DNA from 2 places in the Streptomyces sp. NPDC090108 genome. Region 1 is predicted to be linked to the other one. Evidence: riboswitches for the same ligand, from Rfam matches in the RefSeq annotation. Region 1 holds a riboswitch; the other holds the start of a gene.
The links. Region 1 has a riboswitch for S-adenosylmethionine ahead of ACIPRD_RS14845 (amino acid ABC transporter permease). Riboswitches for the same ligand answer to the same signal wherever they lie in the genome.
Positions count from the first base shown of each region.

Region 2: linked by a shared signal. The riboswitch ahead of ACIPRD_RS20395 (aminotransferase class V-fold PLP-dependent enzyme) and the one ahead of ACIPRD_RS14845 (amino acid ABC transporter permease) in region 1 are both predicted to bind S-adenosylmethionine.

Region 1 covers NZ_JBIVDQ010000003.1:1,036,947-1,044,212, reverse strand. Annotated here, with positions in the region: gene ACIPRD_RS14855 (transporter substrate-binding domain-containing protein) at 1-675, opposite strand, end outside; gene ACIPRD_RS14850 (amino acid ABC transporter ATP-binding protein) at 737-1,534, opposite strand; gene ACIPRD_RS14845 (amino acid ABC transporter permease) at 1,531-2,511, opposite strand; SAM riboswitch class IV at 2,836-2,944, opposite strand; gene ACIPRD_RS14840 (hypothetical protein) at 2,983-3,183, opposite strand; gene ACIPRD_RS14835 (LLM class flavin-dependent oxidoreductase) at 3,486-4,592, shown strand; gene ACIPRD_RS14830 (NtaA/DmoA family FMN-dependent monooxygenase) at 4,589-5,989, shown strand; gene ACIPRD_RS14825 (DUF1684 domain-containing protein) at 6,417-7,241, shown strand.
Region 2 covers NZ_JBIVDQ010000005.1:482,783-490,048, reverse strand. Annotated here, with positions in the region: gene ACIPRD_RS20415 (NYN domain-containing protein) at 182-1,525, opposite strand; gene ACIPRD_RS20410 (hypothetical protein) at 1,563-1,802, opposite strand; gene ACIPRD_RS20405 (rhomboid family intramembrane serine protease) at 2,018-2,827, shown strand; gene ACIPRD_RS20400 (Lrp/AsnC ligand binding domain-containing protein) at 2,824-3,105, shown strand; gene ACIPRD_RS20395 (aminotransferase class V-fold PLP-dependent enzyme) at 3,159-4,517, opposite strand; SAM riboswitch class IV at 5,006-5,122, opposite strand; gene trpD (anthranilate phosphoribosyltransferase) at 5,333-6,397, opposite strand; gene ACIPRD_RS20385 (cytochrome bc complex cytochrome b subunit) at 6,592-7,266, opposite strand, start outside.

The sequences.
Region 1 (7,266 bases):
GGTGACCTTCTTGCCCTCCTTGGCCAGCTTCGACTGCCATTCGAGGAGGATCTTCTCCTGGTTGGTGCCGGAGCCGACGGCGATCGTCCTGCCGGCGAGGTTCTCGTAGTTGCCGTCGAAGTTCCAGGTGCTCTTCTTCGGCACGATGAAGGCGAGGTTGTCCTGGCGGTAGGAGGCGAACTCGTACTTCTTCTTGCGTTCCTCGGTGTCGGTGATGTTGGAGAGCGCGACGTCGACCTTGCCGCTGTCGATGCCGACGAACATGTTCTCCCAGGTGGAGTTCTTGATGTCCGGCTTGAGGCCGAAGACCGCGGCGAGCAGGCGGGCGAGGTCGGGCTCGGAGCCGGTGAGGGTCTTCTGGTCGCTGCCCACGTAGGCCAGCGGGGGGAACCCGGCGGGCAGCGCGCCCTCGCCGATGACGAGCTTGCCGCTCTTCTTGACGGAGTCGGGCAGTTCGGCGCTGATCGACTTGACCTCGGAGACCTTGATGGCGGTCTGGGTGGCGGCGCCGTTGGAGACCCGGCCGACGACGACCTCCCCGGACTTGGCATTGCCGGTGGTGGTGGCCGCGTCGCTGTTGCCACCGCAGGCGGCGAGCCCGGTGGTGAGGGAAGCGACGGCGGTCGCCGCGGTGATGCCTCTGATCAGGCTGCGTCGGGTGGCGTGAGCAGACATGGCCGTTCCTTGTCGCTGAAGGTGATGAGGATGGCGTGGGGGAGTCGAGAAGTGCGGCGGGTCAGAGGACCTTGCTGAGGAAGTCCCTGGTCCGTTCGTGCTGGGGGTTGTGGAGGACCTCGGAGGGCGGGCCCTGCTCGATGATCTTGCCGGCGTCGATGAAGACGACCCGGTCGGCGATCTCGCGGGCGAAGCCGATCTCGTGGGTGACGATGACGAGCGTGGTGCCGTCGGCCGCCAGGTCCTTGATGACGGAGAGGACTTCGCCGACGAGTTCCGGGTCGAGGGCGGAGGTGGGTTCGTCGAAAAGGATCACGCCGGGGCGCAGGGCGAGGGCTCGGGCGATGGCGACGCGTTGCTGCTGGCCGCCGGAGAGCCGGCGCGGGTAGACGCCGGCCTTGTCGGCGAGGCCGACCCGGCCGAGAAGTTCGAGGGCGAGTTCCCGAGCCTCCGGCCTGGTCAGCTTGCCGGTGGCGACGGGAGCGGCGGCCACGTTGTCCAGGACGGTCAGGTGCGGGAAGAGGTTGAAGTTCTGGAAGACGAAGCCGATCCGTCCGCGCTGGGTGAGGATGGCGCGCTCGCTCAGCTCCTTGAGCCTCTCCCCCTGCCGCTTCACGCCGATCGGCTCGCCGTTGATGCTGACGTAGCCGATCTCGGGCTTCTCCAGGTGGTTGATGACCCGCAGCAGAGTGGACTTTCCGGAGCCGGAGGGTCCGAGGATCACGGTGACCTCGCCGGGGCGGACGGTCAGGTCGATGCCTTCCAGCACCCGTTGGGTGCCGTACCACTTGTGCACGTCGTGGACCTCGACGGTGGCGGCCTTGACGTCCGCCACGGCCTTGATGGTGTCGGTGGTCATACGGCGGCCTCCCGGCGGATGCGGGCCCGCAGGCCGGTGAGCCCGGTGCGGAGCGTCTGCAGCGGTGTCGGTGGCAGGTTGCGGGTGGCACCGCGGGCGTAGTGCCGCTCGACGTAGAACTGGAGGACGGAGACGACGCTGGTCAGGATCAGGTACCAGACGGTGACGACCAGCAGCAGTGGCACGATGTCGCCGGGGTAGGTGGAGCCCATGGTCTGGGCGGTGCCGAAGAGGTCGAGCAGCGAGACGTAGAAGACCAGCGAGGTGCCCTTGATCAGGCCGATGAGCTGGTTGACGTAGTTCGGGATGATCGAGCGCAGCGCCTGCGGAAAGACGATCTTCCGGAACTGGTAGCCCTTCGGCAGGCCGAGCGCCGCGGCCGCCTCGTGCTGGCCCTGGTCGACGGAGAGGATGCCGCCGCGGACGACCTCGGCCGCGTAGGCGGCCTCGTTGAGGCTGAGGCCGATGACGGCGACGACCATGTCGGTGGCGAGTTTCGACTCGTCGAAGGAGAAGAAGGCCGGACCGAAGGGAACGCCGACGCTCAACGTCTTGTACAGAGCGCTGAAGTTGTAGAGGAAGAGCAGGACCACGATGAGCGGGATGGCGCGCAGCGCCCAGACATAGGTCCAGCTGACCGCGCGCAGCACCGGGCTCTTCGACAGCCGGGCCAGGGCGAGCACGACACCGCCGATCAGACCGAGCACCGCGCTGTAGGCGGTGACTTCGAGGGTGATCACGAGACCGTCGATGATCGTGGGGCGCAGGAACCAGTAGCCCCAGCGGTCCCACTGGTAGAAGGGGTTGGAGACCAGTCCGTGCACGAACTGGGCGATCAGGACGAGCACCACCACGGTGGCGATCCAGCGTCCGGGGCGCCGCAGCGGCAGAACTCGCTGGGCGGTGAGGGCTTTCGATGGCTGGTCGGCGGTCGGCGCTTCGGGGAGGGTGACGGTGGCGCCAGGGGGTTCACTCATGCTGGGCTCCGGCTGGGTGGGCACACCCCGGACGCGCGGCGGCATGCGAGGGCGCACACGACGGCGGGATACCGGGGGCGGGGAGGACAACGGCGCACCGCGGACGCGGTGTTCGTCAGAGATCGCGGGGGCTGCGGGGAGCTGTCAGCCCCGGCAGCGGGCACAGCCCGGTGCGGTACACAGCGCGCTGTTCACGCGGAGCAGATCGACGGCGCGATCGGCGACGAGAAGGCTCGAGTACGGCCGAACGCAGTCCTGAGGGCGGCGCCTGGCCGTCCCGGGAACTGCGTACATGGCGTCACCATCACTGTTCCGGCCCTGTGGACCTCGCGCTTACCGAAACGTCTTCGGTCCGGTCCTCACCTGGGGCACCCCACCGCGGCGCGAGGGTTGCCGGTCAGCAAGCCAGGGCTTGTCGCTGACACTCATGACCGTTCTGGGCCGTAGTTAAGACAGCTGCCCGAACGAATGTCAACGCCGGTCCACCAGATGGAACGGCCGACGGGTGGTGCGGGCCGCCCGGTCCGCGATCCGCACGGCCGCTCCGGCGGCTTCCAGGCCCTGACCGCAGGCGTGGTGACGGCGCTCGACGCCCTGCACGCACATCCGCACCGGGCGCGGCCCGTCTCCATGGGCCGGATCGGAGCGAACCCGGAAGGATGCTTCGGCCATCGGTCCCACCGGGTGAGGCACCCCTGCTCCCGTGGTCGCCCTTGACATCCACAGGGGCGCCCGACATACGTTGAACGGGCAAGCTGCCGGCAGGTGGAGGCTCCGATGCACGTACAGGGTGCGGCACCACAGGGTGCGTGCTCTGGTGCGCGGCTGATCACCCGGCGGCACGTCGACTACTGCCGCACCTCCTCCGCCGTCTGTCCTTCCGTACACGCCTGACCTCTGCCGGCCGATCCCACCGGCTGTCTCGTCGTGGCCCTGTGGCCGCGAGTCGTCGTGTTTCCCGGAAGGAACCCCCATTGTCCGGCCCCGCCCTGCACCTTGCCGTCGAGCTCGACGGCGACGGCGCCCACCCCGCGGCCTGGCGCCGCGCCGCCCACTCACCCGATCAACTGCTCACCCCGCGCCGTCTGGTACGGATCGCCGCCGTCGCCGAGAACGCCGGATTCACCCTGATCACCCTGGACGACGGCGTGCTGCCTCCCGGCGCCGCGAAGGATCCGCTGGGCCGGATCGGCGCGGTCGAGCGAGCGGCCTTCGTCGCGGCGTCCACGAGCGCCATCGGGATCGCGCCCGTCGTCCCGGTGACGTATGCCGAACCCTTCCATGTCTCCGGCCAGTTGGCGTCTCTGGATCACATCTCCGCCGGTCGCGCCGGGTGGGTGGTCACGGAGGAGGAGCGTCCCGAGGCGGCCCGCGCCTGGGGACGCCCGCTGGTCGCCGGCGCCGCAGCGCGGGCCCGAGAGTCACGGGACGGGGTGGAGGTGGCCCGCGCCCTGTGGGACTCGTGGGAGGACGACGCGGTCATCCGGTCCGTGGCCACCAGCCGCTACCTCGACCGCGAACGCCTTCACCACGTCGACTTCAGCGGTGACACGTATGTCGTCAAGGGCCCGGGAATCGTGCCGCGCCCGCCCCAGGGTCAGCTTGTCGTCCTGGGCCGGCCCGACCGGGTTCCGGCCGCACAGCTCGATGTCGCTCTCGTCGAGGGCCGCGACCTCACGTCGGTCACCACGGCCGCCGCCGGCGCCGGTACCCCGCGCGTCTTCGCCGAGGTCGAGGTGGCGCTGGACACCCCGGAGGCGACCGCCGCCGAGCGCGTCGCCGACCTGGAGCGGTACGCGCCGTGGAGGGACCGGGGAAGGCTCCGGCACATCGGTTCCGTAGACCGACTCATCGCGCTTATCGCCGAGTTGGGCCGTCACGTCGACGGCGTACGGCTGCATCCGCTGGTCCTGGACGAGGACCTCACCGTCCTCTCCCGCCTCGTCCTGCCGGCTCTCTCCGCGCAGCGTCTCGTCGCCCGCCCGCTGCCCGGTACGTCCCTGCGCTCGACCCTGGGGCTGGAGCGCCCCGTCAATCGCTTCGCCGCCGCTGCCCCGGCCGGCCAGGAGGACGCCCGATGACCCGCACCGACCCCCTCGACGTCCCCCGTCCGCACGCCCGGCTCCACTTGGGCGTGTTCTTCCAGGGCGTCAACCACTGGACCGTCTGGTCCGCCCCCGACAGCGGCTCCCAGATCGATCCCGCGTCCTTCCGCCGGGTCGCCCAGACAGCCGAACGCGGCCTGTTCGACGCGTTCTTCCTCGGCGAGGGCCTCAGGCTGCGCGAGGTCGACGGCAGGATCCACGATCTCGACGTGGCCGGACGGCCGGACGCCATCACCCAGCTCACCGCGCTGGCCGCGGTCACCCGCCGCATCGGCCTGGTCTCCACGTCCAACTCCACCTTCAACGAGCCCGCGGATCTGGCCCGCCGCCTCTCCGGCCTGGACCTGCTCTCCGACGGCCGCGCCGGCTGGAACGTGGTGACCACGGACAACGCCTGGACCGGCGCGAACTTCCGCCGTGGCGGCTACCTCGACCACGCCGACCGCTACCGGCGTGCCGAGGAGTTCCTCACCGTGGCCCGCGCCCTGTGGGACGGCTGGGCGGACGCCGCCGTCGCGGACTCGGCCGAAGCGACCGCCTGGTCGGCCCCTGGTGCCGTACGTCAAGTGCGCTTCAAGGGAACGCATTTCGACGTCGACCTGGCTCCGACCCTGCCGCGCAGCACCCAGGGGCACCCGGTGATCTTCCAGGCCGGGGATTCCGGCGAAGGACGCGACTTCGCCGCCCGCAACGCCGACGTGATCTTCTCCGCGCACGGCACCGACTTCGACGACGCGCTGGCCTTCGCGGACGACATCCGGCGCCGGCTGCGCGCGGTCGGGCGGCCGGACGACGATCTGCGGATCCTGCCCGGCACCGAGATCATCATTGGCGCCACCGAGAAGGAGGCCCAGGAGAAGAAGCGGTGGATCCGGCTCCAGCAGGTCACCCCGGCCACGGCCTTGGGGATCGCCGGGCTGCTGTGGGGCATCGACCTGTCCGGCCGCGACGCGGACGGTCCGCTGCCGAAGGAGGATCCGGTCGTCAGCGAGAACGACGGCTCCTTCGGTGCCCGGCGCATCGCCGACCCCCGCGCCGTCGTGGCCGAATGGCGGGCGAAGGCGGAGGCGCACGGCTGGTCGCTGCGCGAGACGGTCATCGCGCTCGGCCCGCAGCGCGGGCACGTCGGCACCCCGTCCGGTCTGGCCGACAAGTTCACCCGCTTCGTACGGCACGGCGCGATCGACGGCTTCAACGTCACGCCGTACCTGATCCCCGACGGCCTCGACGACATCGTCGACCTGCTCGTCCCGGAACTGCAGGAACGGGGCATATACCGCACCGAATACACCGGCACCACCCTGCGCGAGAACCTCGGCCTGCGCGCACCGCTCACCCACCGGTCCGCACCGGACCGACGGCAGGCGGGCTGAGCCCCAGGGCCGCCCCTTCCACTCATGTCCGAGTACACATGGCTGACAAGAAGCTGTCACACGCGGGCCGGAATGCGGGTCCGGCCGAAGCCCGTTCCGACTGAAGCCCGTTCCGACCGACATGACTGTGGGAGCAGCGCTCAACGCGTCCGACGCACCGAACCAGGTCGATGGCACGTCCGACTCGCCTGCGAAGCAGCGGAGTTCGGTCTTACGTCGGCCTGGTTCGGGCAGAATCTCGGGCGCGGACTCACCCCGGCTCGCGTCAATCGTCGGGCGCGAAGTGCCCGCGCGAGGTCGCGGGAGAAGCAGACCGCCGACGCGCCTGGCGACTCCTCGGCAAACCGGCGGCCCGGCTGCACCCGCCGGCCCGACAACCCCTTGCATCCCCTACCCCGAGGCACATCCGGCACAAAGGAGATTCCCCATGACCACAGAGGCCACCACCACGGACCTCCACGCCTTCACCGAGAACTGGCTGGAGTGGTACCGCAGCCAGGAGGCCGGGCTCGCCGCCCCGCACGGATTCCTGGCGATCACCGGCCTGCACTGGCTCGACGACCGGCCCCAGCGCTTCCCGGACGCGCCCGGTGCGTGGCGCACCGGTCCCGAAGGTGTCGTCGTGGACCTCGACGAGGGCGAGGAACTGGTCGTCGACGGGACGCCGGTGCGTGGCGAGCACCGCTTCGGCGTACTTCCCGAGCGCGGCGGCGTCGAAGCCGTCTGGGGAGACGCCGTCATCGAGGTCGCCAAGCGCGGCGGCCAGGACATCGTGCGCCCCCGGCATCCGGACGCGCCGCTGCGCACCGCCTTCACCGGCACGCCCGCCTACGCCCCCGACCCGCGCTGGGCCGTAACCGGCCGGTACATCCCCTTCGACACACCGCGGCCGACCACCGTGGGCGCCGCCGTCGAGGGCCTTGAGCATGTCTACGACGCTCCGGGCAGGGTCGAGTTCGAGCTCGACGGGCGCGCGCTGTCGCTGACCGCATTTCCCGGCCATGGTGCGGGACGGCTGTCGGTGCTGTTCACCGACGCGACCTCCGGGGTCACCACCTACGCCGCCAACCGGTCCCTGGCGCTCGATCCACCCGCCGCCGACGGCACCGTCACCCTGGACTTCAACCGCGCCGCGAACCTGCCCTGCGCCTACACGGACCTGGCCACCTGCCCGCTGCCCCCGGCCGAGAACCGGCTGCCCGTGGCGATCGAGGCCGGCCAGAAGATCCCCCGCGAGCGCGGCGGCTCCTGAGCCGGACGCCCGCGCGCCCCGACTG
Region 2 (7,266 bases), on a different contig from region 1:
CCGTTCGGAGGTTCGAGACACGACCCTAGTGACCTGGTTGTGATCAGTTCAAATCCTGACCGCAAAAAAACCGGTCACGCAATGCATTCTTTGCACACAACTCACGTGCGGTGATGCGCGGTTGACGCTACGTTGCGTGAAGATGTGTTCAATTCGGGCAATGCATATGCCTGTCGAACCTTCAGGACAGTCGCTTCAGAAGTACCGCAGAGGCGACCGGTCGGGCACCGGCGCGGGCGACCCCGTCCGCCACCTCCCGGTCGGTGGAGGCGACGATGACCGGCCGGCCCGGCGGCTCGGCGCGCACCAGCTGGCGGATCAGCTCGTCGGCCGTCACCCCCGGCTTGGAGAACAGCACCCGCACCCCGCGCGGCGGCGCGAGCAGCACCGGCGCCGCCAGTTCCGCGCCGTCGAAGACACAGGTGACCTCGGCGCCGGTCTGCGCGGCGAGCGCCGAGAGCTGCCCCAGCAGCCTCAGCCGCTGCTTCTCCAGCGGCATCTGCGGATAGCCGGTCTTGGTGACGTTGTAGCCGTCGACGACCAGATGCGCCTGCGGCAGGGCCAGCAACTGGTCGAGGATCGCCGGGTCGTTCTCGGACAGGGCGCGGGCCGCGATGTCCTTGGGGGTCATCCGGCCCGGCTCGACCGCGTCCACGGTCTCGGCGGGGCGCACCGAGACCGGCGGCAGCGCCAGCTCCCGGCGCAGCCCCTGCGCGGCTTCCAGCACGGTGTCGAGCAGCAGCCGTACCCGCATGTCCTCGACGCTGCGCCCCTCGCGCGCGGACCTGCGGGTGGCCTCGAGGGCCGCCTCGACCTCGCCGAGGCGGCCCTTGAGCCGCCGGGACTCGCTCTCCGCGGCCGACACCTGCGTGTGCCCCTCGGCGCGCGCCGCCTCGACCTCGCCCTGCACCTTGCGCAGCGCGGCCTCACCGCGCTTGACGTCGCTGAGGGCGGAACGCAGCTTGCGGTGCAGCGACTCGGCCTCGCGCTTGGCGGCGTCCAGCTCGGCCCGCAGCCGTTCGTTCTCCGTACGGGTCAGCTCGCGGGCGTGCGCCAGTTCCTCGCGCAGCCGCTCCAGCTCGGCCCGGCTCTCCTCGTCCGCGCGCTCGGCGTCGGCGCGCTGGGCCTCCTCGCCGGCCGCGGCGACCAGCTTCACCCAGCCCGCCGGACGCAGCACATAGGCCGCGGCCGCCACGTCGAGCGGGTCCGCGGCCGGGGGCGGCGAGCCGGAGTCCAGGGCGCCGGACAGCTCCGGCTGCGCCTCTCTGAACTTCTCCCCGATGCGCTGCCGGAACAGGGGGTCGGTCTCCAGCGCCGCGGCCATCGCGTTCCCGGCGAACTTGGCCCGCCGGTTCGGGGCGAACCGGGCGTACTGCCTCAGCTGGGCGGGCAGTTCCGTCACGGTCAGGCCGCCGAATCCGTCCGCGACGATCTGCACGACCCGCCGGCGCACGCCGTCGGGCAGCGGACGGTCAAGCACCTCAGCGGTGCCGTCGCCCGGCCCCCCGCCTGCGGTCTCCACCATCCGTCACACCCCAATACCCTTGCGGGGCCCGCTCCGTTCAGGAGCCGGCGCCCGGCCTGTCCACGAGTTCCACCTGGTCCACCGCGTTGCACCAGCGGCAGCGGACCGACTCGATGGTCTCACTGACCACCTCTCGCTCCTCCACGGTGGGCTCACCGGCGAGGTCGAGATGCACGTACTCGACGGCCTTGGACGAACGGGTGACGTCGAAACGCGTGAGGTTGCCGCAGAGCGTGCAGCGCCAACGCGTGGTGGCGGTCGGCAGGGGAACCGTCATCGTGGCTGTCCGCTTCCTTCTCGGTTTCCTTCGGGCATCGCTCCCGGGAACCGCTCGGCGGGACGACTCCCCGAAGCGCTTCTCGGGCCGGTCCGCGCCGTCGCCCGACGCGTGTGGGTGGTAACCCTAAGGCCTGGCGGGTCCTCGTCGCCCGTCCATCCACGGCGGCGAGGCGGTCTGCACCACTGCGTCCGGTTACGTCATGCTCTGTATTCATGATCAGCGACTCGAGCACGACGGCCTGCCGGACCAGCAGAGGGGTCCGGGACATCTCGGCACCGATGACGTACACCCTCATCGTCCTGTGCTGCCTGATCTTCGTCCTGGGCCCGGCCTCCGGGCTCACCCCGGCGTACGGCTCCGGGGACGCGCTGTCCGCCGCGCAGCGGGCGTACTTCCGGCACTGGGGCGTGATCCCGGCGGACCTCTTCCAGGCGCCCCTGGACCACCTCCTCGCCCCGGCCACCGCGCTGTTCGTGCACGGCAGCTGGGTGCATCTGCTCGGCAACATGCTGTTCCTCTTCGTCTTCGGGGTGATGACCGAGGAGCGGATGGGCCGGGTGGAGTTCACCCTGTTCTACGCGGGCTGCGGATACCTGGCCCTGCTCGGCTACGCGGCCGCCAACACCGGCTCCGGGCAGTCCCTGGTGGGCGCCTCCGGGGCGATCTCCGCGGTGCTCGGAGCGTTCCTGTACTTGTTCCCGCGCGCCCGTGTGACCAGTCTCCTCCCCTTTCTGTTCTTCCTCCCGCTGCGCTTTCCCGCCTGGGTCGTGTTGCCGTTCTGGGCCGCCCTGCAGTGGCTGGCGGCGAGCCGGGCGAGCGAGGGGCCGGGGGTGGCCTACCTCGCCCACGTCGTCGGCTTCTGCCTCGGCTTCGGCTACGCCTGGATGCGGTACGGCAGGCCGTGGGCGGGACGGGGGAAGAGCGCGCAGGACGGCCCCGGCACGGCGGCGGCGGCGGACGGGCGGGCGACTAGAGTGAAGGCCGCCCCAGCCCCGGCACCCAAGGGAGAGAACCAGCCGTGATCACCGCGATCGTCCTGATCAAGACCAGCGTGGACCGGATCCCCGAGATCGCGGAGGAGATCGCCGCACTGGACAGCGTCAGCGAGGTCTTCTCGGTCACCGGCACCTACGACCTCATCGCGATGGTCCGCGTCAGCCGCCACGAGGACCTCGCCGAGGTCATCCCGGGCCGCATCAGCAAGATCCCGGGTGTCGAGGGCACCGACACCCACGTCGCCTTCCGCACCTACTCCCAGCACGACCTGGAGGCGGCGTTCGCGATCGGCCTGGACAACTAGGCCGTGTCCCCGGGCCGGGGCGGCGGACGCGGCCCCGGCGGTCGCGGCGTGCCTCAGGCCACCGGGACGCAGCGGCCGTTCTCCGTGCGGTAGGACCACTTCGCGCCGTCCCGGACGAGTTCCCCTACGGCGCCGACGAACCGGTCGACGTGCTCGTCGGGGGTGCCCGCGCCGAAGCTGACGCGGACGGCGTTCAGGGACCTCTCCCCGGGCGCGTCCCCGGCGGCGCCGCACTCGCCCTGGTCCTGCGGGGTCCCGCCGAGCAGGGTGCGCACCAGCGGGTGGGCGCAGAAGAGGCCGTCGCGCACGCCGATGCCGTACTCCGCGGACAGGGCGGCGGCGAGGTGGGAGCTGTTCCAGCCCTCGACCACGAAGGACAGGACGCCGACGCGCGGGGCGTCCTCGCCGAAGAGCGAGAGCACGCGCACGCCGGGGACGTCCGCGAGGCCCGTCCGTACCCGGGCGATCAGGTGCCGCTCGCGGGCGACCAGCGCGTCGAAGCCCGCCTCGGTGAGGGCCTTGCAGGCCGAGGCGAGGGAGTAGGCGCCGATCACGTTCGGGGAGCCGGCCTCGTGGCGGGCGGTGCCCTCGTGCCACTCCACCTCGACCCCGCCGTCCTCCCGCCGGGCCACCGTACGGCTGGCGCCGCCGCCCGCGAGGTAGGGCTCGGCCGCGTCCAGCCAGTCGGCGCGTCCGGCCAGCACCCCGGCGCCGAAGGGGGCGTACAGCTTGTGGCCGGAGAGCGCGATCCAGTCGACGTCCAGCTCCGTCACGCTCACCGGGTGGTGCGGGGCCAGCTGGGCGGCGTCGAGGACGATCCGGGCGCCGTGCGCGTGCGCGGCGGCGGCCAGTTCGCGCACCGGCCACAGTTCGCCGGTGACGTTGGAGGCGCCGGTGACGCAGACCAGGGCCGGGGCACCGGCGTCGCGGCCGGCGAGGGCCCGCTCCAGGGTCCGTACGGCCTGCTCCGGGGTGCGGGGGGCGTCCAGCCAGGTCACCTCGGCGCCCCGCCAGGGCAGCAGGGCCGCGTGGTGCTCGGTGGCGAAGACGAAGACCTGGCAGCCGGCGGGCAGGGCGTGGGCCAGCAGGTTCAGGGAGTCGGTGGTCGACCGGGTGAAGACGACCTGGTCGTCCTCCCGGCAGCCGAGGAACCCCGCCACCGTGCGGCGGGCGTCCTCGAACAGGCCGGTGGAGAGCTGCGAGAGGTGACCGGCGCCCCGGTGGACGCTGCCGTAGTACGGGGCGTACGCGGCGACGTCGTCCCAGACCCGCTGGAGGGCCGGGGCGCTGGCGGCGTAGTCGAGGGCGGCGTACCCGGCCTCGCCGCCGGTGACGAGCGGAACGGTGACGTCCCGGCCCAGAACGGGCAGCGGGGCGAGGACGGTGGCGGCGGCAGCGGTGTGCACGGACATGGCGGGACTCCCGTGAGGCAGGACGCGGTGACGGTGAAGGGGTGTGCGGTGGGGCGCTGCGGCCCCGGGTCCTGCCGCCGGACTCCCGCCGTCCGCCGCGGTGGGCGGACTCCGCGGCGTCGGGTGCGTGCTCCCCGGTACGCCGGGCCGTGGCCCTCGTACGGGAGGTACGCGGGACGCGGGGGCCGTGCGGCGGGGCGCGTGGGTGACGTCGTGGAGCGGGCGGGGTCCTGACGGCAGGACCGAGGGGGTGTCTCCGCGGTCGTCGTGGATCGGGCCGCGCGTCCGGTGCGGTGCCTCGGCGTGCGGCCGGATCACCCTCGTACGGGGCGTACAGGGGTGGTTCGGCCGTGCGGCGAGGTGGCGTGCCGGGCGTCGGGGGTCCACGAAGACCGGGGAGACGCCCCCTAGCGCATTCGCTGGCTCACAGAAGGCTCCCTCGGGCGACCAGGACCCCTGGGCCCACGCCGGCGGAGCGGCGCGCGAGGGGTCCGCGCTTGCCGTGGGCCTTGTGGTCCACGGCCTGGTCCTCACCCGGGGCACCCCGCCACGGACGGAGGGTTGCCGGACAGCCGGCCGGGGCCGTGTGACTGTCGCTCATGACCTGATCGAAAAGCTAGCGGGGCCTGTCCGCGGGACGCAACCGCTGTCCGGATGCCGGGACATGCGCGGTGAGGATGCGGCGCCCGGCGGACCGGGACGATCGCGGCCGCGACGGACCGGTCGGGCCGGGGGGCGCCGGGCGGACCGGGGGTGCCGGGTACGGCGAAGGGCCGGCGCCCCGTCGGGGTGCCGGCCCTTCGTGCCGTGCGCGGCTACCGGTTGGTCGCGGCCACCCAGCGCTCCAGCGCCCGCTTGGCCGACCCGGAGTCGATCGACTCGGCCGCCCGCGCCATGCCGTCGGCGATCTGCCCGGCCAGCGGGCCGCCCGTCGGCCGCAGCGCGGCGAGCGCCGCCGCGGAGTTCAGCAGGACGGCGTCGCGCACCGGCCCCGTCTCGCCGTCCAGCAGCCTGCGGGCGACCTCCGCGTTGTACGACGGGTCGCCGCCGCGCAGGGCCTCCACGGGGACCAGCTCGATGCCGACGTCACGCGGATCGAAGGTCTCCTCGGTCACCTTGCCGTCGCGCACCGTCCATACCCGGGAGGTGGACGTCGTCGTCAGTTCGTCGAGGCCGTCGTCGCCGCGGAAGACGAGGGAGGAGTTGCCGCGCTCGGCGAAGACACCGGCCACGATGGGGGCCATGGCCGCGTTCGCCACGCCGACCGCCTGCGAGGTCACCCGGGCCGGGTTGGTCAGCGGGCCGAGCACGTTGAAGGTCGTACGGATGCCCAGCTGGCCGCGGGCCGCGGCGACATGCCGCAGCGACGGGTGGAACTTCACCGCGAAGCAGATGGTGATGCCCGCCTCTTCGGCGACCTCGGCGACCCGCCGCGGGGTCAGGTTCAGGTTGATGCCGAGCTTCTCCAGGACGTCGGAGGACCCGGAGGCGGAGGACGCGGCACGGTTGCCGTGCTTGACGACCCGCTCCCCCGTGCCCGCCACGACGATCGAGGACATGGTGGAGATGTTGACGGTCCTGGCGCCGTCACCGCCGGTGCCGACGATGTCGACGGCCGGACCGGGGACCTCGATCACGTTGGCGTGCTCGTACATGGTCCGTACGAGGCCGGTGATCTCCTCCACGGTCTCGCCCTTGGCGCGCAGCGCCACCATGAACCCGGCGATCTGGGCGTCGGTCGCCTCGCCGCGCATGATCAGGTCCATCGCCCAGGCGGTGTCGTCCGCGGACAGGTTCCGGCCGTCCAGCAGACCGTTCAGCAGGGCGGGCCAGGAACGGACCGCCGCGGTGTCGCCTCCGGCGGGGGTCACAGCGCTCATCAGCCGCTCCTGGGTGTGTTCGGGAACCGTGTGTTCCCACCCCCCACCCTATCCAGCCCGCAGACCCCCCAGGGCCGCGTCCGCCGCTCGTGGGGCCCGGGGGGCCGATGGGGCCCGCCGGGGTCCGCCGGAACGGGGAAGGGCCCCCTCCGCACCGGAGGGGGCCCTTCTGCCGTGGCGTGGCGACGCTGGGATCAGTGGTGGCCGTGGCCGCTCGTGATCTCCTTGTACTCGTCGACGGTCGGCTTCGGGATCTGGTTGTCCTCGCCGTAGTAGGCACCGGAGAGCTTGACGCGCAGCCGCTCCGTGGCCTTCACCTTGCGCTCGACACCGTTCTCGTCCACCGTCGCGCCGATCTCGGCCGGCTCGTACTGGTGGTGCGCCGTCAGCGTGTGCAGCTGCTCCTGGCTGAGCGGCTCGTGCACCTCGATGAACTCACCGTGCGGCAGGCGCTTGATGATGCCGGTCTCGCGACCGTGCAGCACCTTGTCCTTGTCACGGCGCTGGAGGCCGAGGCAGATCCGCTTGGTGATGATGAACGCGAGGACCGGACCGGCGAAGAAGCCGATGCGGACGAACCACGTCACCTGGTTGATCGACAGGTGGAAGTGGGTGGCCCACAGGTCGTTGCCACCGCCGACCAGACCGATCAGGTACACGGTCACCCAGGCGACACCGAAGCCGGTACGGGTCGGGGCGTTGCGCGGGCGGTCCAGGATGTGGTGCTCGCTCTTGTCGCCGGTGACCCAGGACTCGATGAAGGGGTAGACCGCGATGGCCATCAGCACCAGGCCGAAGAGCACCAGCGGGATGAACACGCCCAGGACGAGCGTGTGACCCCAGAAGTTGATCTCCCAGCCCGGCATGTA